Regions from separate parts of the Saccharicrinis fermentans DSM 9555 genome, predicted to be linked through region 1. Evidence: riboswitches for the same ligand, from Rfam matches in the RefSeq annotation. Region 1 holds a riboswitch; the other holds the start of a gene.
What was found. A riboswitch is a leader RNA that binds a small molecule or an ion and turns the genes downstream of it on or off. The one in region 1 is predicted to bind cobalamin.
Positions count from the first base shown of each region.

Region 1 (2,207 bases):
TCCATCATACATAACAGCGTACATATCATCCTCCCTGCTTTTTGCACCATCTTTAGGCATTGCAGCAAACTGACTGTGGAAATTTGTACAGGTGGAATCACATGATGGGTCGCAATCAAAAGCCCGTGTATTACTTACAGTAAATCCATCCCAGTAAGGCATACTGCTCCAAGTAGTATCGGCATAGTGCATAAAAGTCAAACATTCTTCCTCATAATTCCAAAATCCTCTATTGGCAGCTATTTGGTCGTTGTATTCATAAGTATGATTCCATACCTTTGTATAGGTATATTTATCTATTAACGAATCTGTACTAATTTCAAAATCAGCAGTATAACAATCATCACAGCTACGTGATGCCGATTGAGATGTGCTGAGAGAAGCAGTTGGAGTAGATTTCTTACTTGCTGGTGATTCAGTAGTTTTGTTACCTTGTAATGCTTGTATAGCATATACATTTTCTGGCCTTTGTGCTAAAAGGCTCATAGAGCAACACAAGAATATTGCAACTAATAAGTACATTTGTTTCATAATGCAATTTTTAAATTATTATTAATTGTGTTATTACTGAGGGACGGCAGATAGTTTTGGCGAACGCTGCCGTTCCGTTTTTAAAATCTTTTTTAAATTGTCTTTAATTTTAATGTCGGTATTTTATATTGTGCAAATTCAAAGGAACCGAATAGGATCCCGCAATAAACTAAATCACCCATTAATGAATTTTTAAAGAATGGAATAGCCACAGTGTAGCATGTTAGTAAACCGCTAAAGTCTTTTGTGTACATTGTCTCGGAAGTCCACACCCCAAAATTTGAGATTAAAAAGAACAATAGTGATGCTGATAAAGAAGCTACAAGGATGTTTTGAGGTTTAATTGGTTTAAGAAGAAAGAAACCAAGCTCACCAATGATAATGAAAGCCAGGTATGTCCAATAAAATCCTGGATAGAAAAAGGTGAAACCATTGAAATACTGAGCGTAAATAGTGTTGTTTATGACTATATCGCTAAGCCACATGGATAAAACCGGGATAATAAGTGCAATGTGCTTTTTTGAAAAGTAGGCTGAACTAAACAGTGCCATAGCCGCTATGGGTGCAAAATTTGGAGGATGTGGTATTAATCTGCTAAAAGCTGCAAATAATACTAAAAGGGAAAGAACCCCAAAACGAATGTCAATTTTTTGTTTTTTCATCGTTACTGCAATTTTCGTTACCTATTAAGTTTTGATTTTGCAGCATACGATGAGAAAGGAAGGCCAAGGAAACATCGTTCTGATTAGCTATCTGTTCTCCGCAGACTGCAAAATCTATGTTATACTGGCAGGTCTTCTGACTTATCTCACTTTAGGTTCCTTCTCATCCGCCAACTGGCGGGCAATGGAATAATACCTAAAGCTGTTTTGAGAATTACAGCAGCGGGAACTGTTGTCGAATTACACGACATTCCCTTTTAATTTCTATTTCAATTAAACTGATTGTTAAATTGAAATTTGAAAACCAATGATGCGACAAATATACTTTACAAATAATGATTCTCAGCTAAAAAAATGAAAAATAGTTTTAAACAATCTGTAACCCAGAGGAAATGGGAGCTAGAGTATTAGATATTTTTTTTCTATTGATAACGAAAATATTGAAGACTCTTTATTTTGAAGTAAACTTGCACAGTCACTTATTGGTTTCTTAACACATCTTTTTTTTGTGTTTGGATGAAAAGGGAATCTTGTTAAAATCAGGAGCTGTCCCCGCAGCTGTAAGTCTATTTACGTTTTGGTAATCAAAAAAGTCATTGTCCCGATATAATTGTAGCTAATGAGCAAACTTACCCAAAAGGAGGTCAACCATACTATACAAATTCAACCCAATTGCCTGTAAATTATACTGATGATTTATTTGAGGCTTTACGTATTCAATATTCATTGCAAACCAAATATACCGGAGGTACTGTTTTTCATACTTCCTTAGGCGAAAGCCAACTGCCAACAAGTTCGGTAAAGCAGTTAATTAAAAAAGTGACAGCAAACTATAAGCTTCCATAAACAAAGCTTGATAGATTACCCAGGTAATATATCGGCAGTAATATTTACTTGTGGCTGCAATTTTAGTTGTAATTATTGTCACAATCCTCAATTAATAGATTCTGATCTAAAAGACCATTCAAATGAGTTAAGCGAAGAAGTGATTTTGGAATGGATTAGCCAAAATAG
Region 1 covers NZ_KI912107.1:142,801-145,007, forward strand. Annotated here, with positions in the region: gene CYTFE_RS0100710 (DUF4465 domain-containing protein) at 1-531, opposite strand, end outside; gene CYTFE_RS0100715 (DUF6580 family putative transport protein) at 624-1,193, opposite strand; cobalamin riboswitch at 1,303-1,517, opposite strand; cobalamin riboswitch at 1,661-1,844, shown strand; gene nrdD (anaerobic ribonucleoside-triphosphate reductase) at 1,803-2,039, shown strand; gene CYTFE_RS31750 (radical SAM protein) at 2,047-2,207, shown strand, end outside.

Region 2 (2,207 bases), 5.0 Mb from region 1:
ATCATCAAAGTAATATCCATACTTACCCACTGACTGTGGTCTGAACATATCTTTTTCGTAAACTGAATGACCAGCATACACCTCCCATTTATCGCTGGCACGAAAGGTTAACACCTGACTAAAGGTATGATCTGTATATTTATTTTGAGCCTTTGCCTCGGTTTCCACCAAGTCATTTCCATCCAATTCGTATGGACTCAATTGCCAACCATTACTGCTTTTATGATTAAAATTTCCATTCCACGATATTTTTCCAAAATTTAAATCAACCGTATTACTTTGTTGGATCGTAGCATAATCACGAATACGGGTGGTATTGGACACATTCAGTTTTTGCTTCGATTTTTTGGTAATGATATTAATCACCCCTGCAATGGCATCAGAGCCATACAGCAAAGAAGCTGCCCCTTTTAATATTTCAATGCGTTCAACATCATCAGGGTTAATGCGACTCAAATCATTCTGTCCTCCAATATCTCCGTACATACGTTTACCATCAATCAAAACCAATATAAAATCATTGCCTAAACCATTGATTGACATAAAAGAGCCCATTGTTCCGGGGTTAAACTCGAAGGATGGGCTTATATTGAGCATCAAATCGTTAAAATCAGATGCCCCTGCATTGGCAATAGCCTTTTTACTAATAAGTTCGGTGGGTACAGGAGCCGTTTTTAAATGATGAGCCGTTCCTGTACCAGTCACCACAATCTCGCCCAAGCTATGGTCCGACTCAACCATTTCAATATTCACAACATTCTCCCCCTTCTGGAGAGACACACTTTTTTTCACCTTCTTAAATCCAGAAAATGAAACACTTAAGTCATAGACCCCTGGCTTTAACTTCTTTAATTGATACACCCCTTTGTTGTTTGTGGCCGTACCTGTTGTTGTCCCAGAAAAATAAACGTTGGCACCCGGTAAGGGCTGCTGGTTGTTTTTGAGGATGACCACTCCTTTTAGCTCAGCCTCCTGCGCATGCGCAATAAATGCTGTAAGCAATAGCATAACAGCTACATTAATAATCCTTTGCATAGTAAAAGTTTAAAATAACAACTTCACTTTGCAATTCCGTAAATCAAGAGAATAATGTAAGAACAATGAAAAACTGCTCAAAACAATAACTTCTTTCCCGGAAGCAAAATGTTTAAAATATTAAGTAATGGCAGGTCTTCTGACTTGTCCAGGTTTTTATGCCTTCCCATTCATCTGATGACAAACAGTGGCAGAAGTTTAAAAACCCCTTGTTTCCGGAATACCGGAGGTGGACTTACAGCAGCGGGAACTGTTGCAGATTTTCACTGCATTCCCTTTTAATCCAATTGTATGTTCATACAACTAAAAGAACCATTTACGGCCGCAAAATTAAGTAATTAATTTACTATTGCAATAAACAGAGACTTAATAATAAATGATTACTGAACACCCAAGGTTGAAGAGCTAACTAAATAAAAAACAAAAGAACTTTTGTTTTCAGACTACACCTGTCCATTGGTAAAAAAAAGTTAAAATACGCTTAACACTGAACTAACATTTGCTTATATTACACTATTGTAATAAATTTGTAGGCCATTTTTCACAACAAAACACAACTATAATAGGCACTTCGCTTTGACGAATTAACTTTAATAAAAGCACATCAAAATAGAATAACGATTATATATTTATAAGTGACAGATTAATGGACGGAAGAGAAAGAAAAAACATTAAGAAGGGAACAAAAGTAGCGATTCTTCAGAAACAAGATGAGCGCTCAGGACATTTAACACACGGTGTTGTTCAGGATGTTATTGATGAAGCACCCTTTCACCTGAAAGGAATTGAATGCAAATTAAAAAGCGGTCAGGTCGGAAGAGTTAAGCTCATAAAGCTTTAATACTTTCTTATTTTGAAAGATACAAACTCCCGTTCAACCAAAGTTAAACGGGAGTTTTTATATGGTAAAACACGAAGTTAACTTAGCTTACCACTACCCATTTTTCTGCTTGAGCTTTCAACTCTCCAAAGCTTTTGGCTTCCACATCATATTTTTTAAGCAGTTCCTCTACATCTCTGCATGACGCTGGCTCAACGGCAATCAATAATCCACCACTTGTTTGTGGATCACAAAGCAAACTTTTCAAACGCAAATCGGCCAAATTAATCTTATCTCCAAAGCTGTCCCAATTTCGATGGGTACCTCCGGGGATACAGTCCTGCGCAATATA
Region 2 covers NZ_KI912107.1:5,123,813-5,126,019, reverse strand. Annotated here, with positions in the region: gene CYTFE_RS27530 (TonB-dependent receptor) at 1-1,035, opposite strand, end outside; cobalamin riboswitch at 1,148-1,367, opposite strand; gene CYTFE_RS0121130 (YwbE family protein) at 1,682-1,876, shown strand; gene selD (selenide, water dikinase SelD) at 1,959-2,207, opposite strand, start outside.
Region 2: another riboswitch for cobalamin. It lies ahead of CYTFE_RS27530 (TonB-dependent receptor); the one in region 1 lies ahead of CYTFE_RS0100715 (DUF6580 family putative transport protein).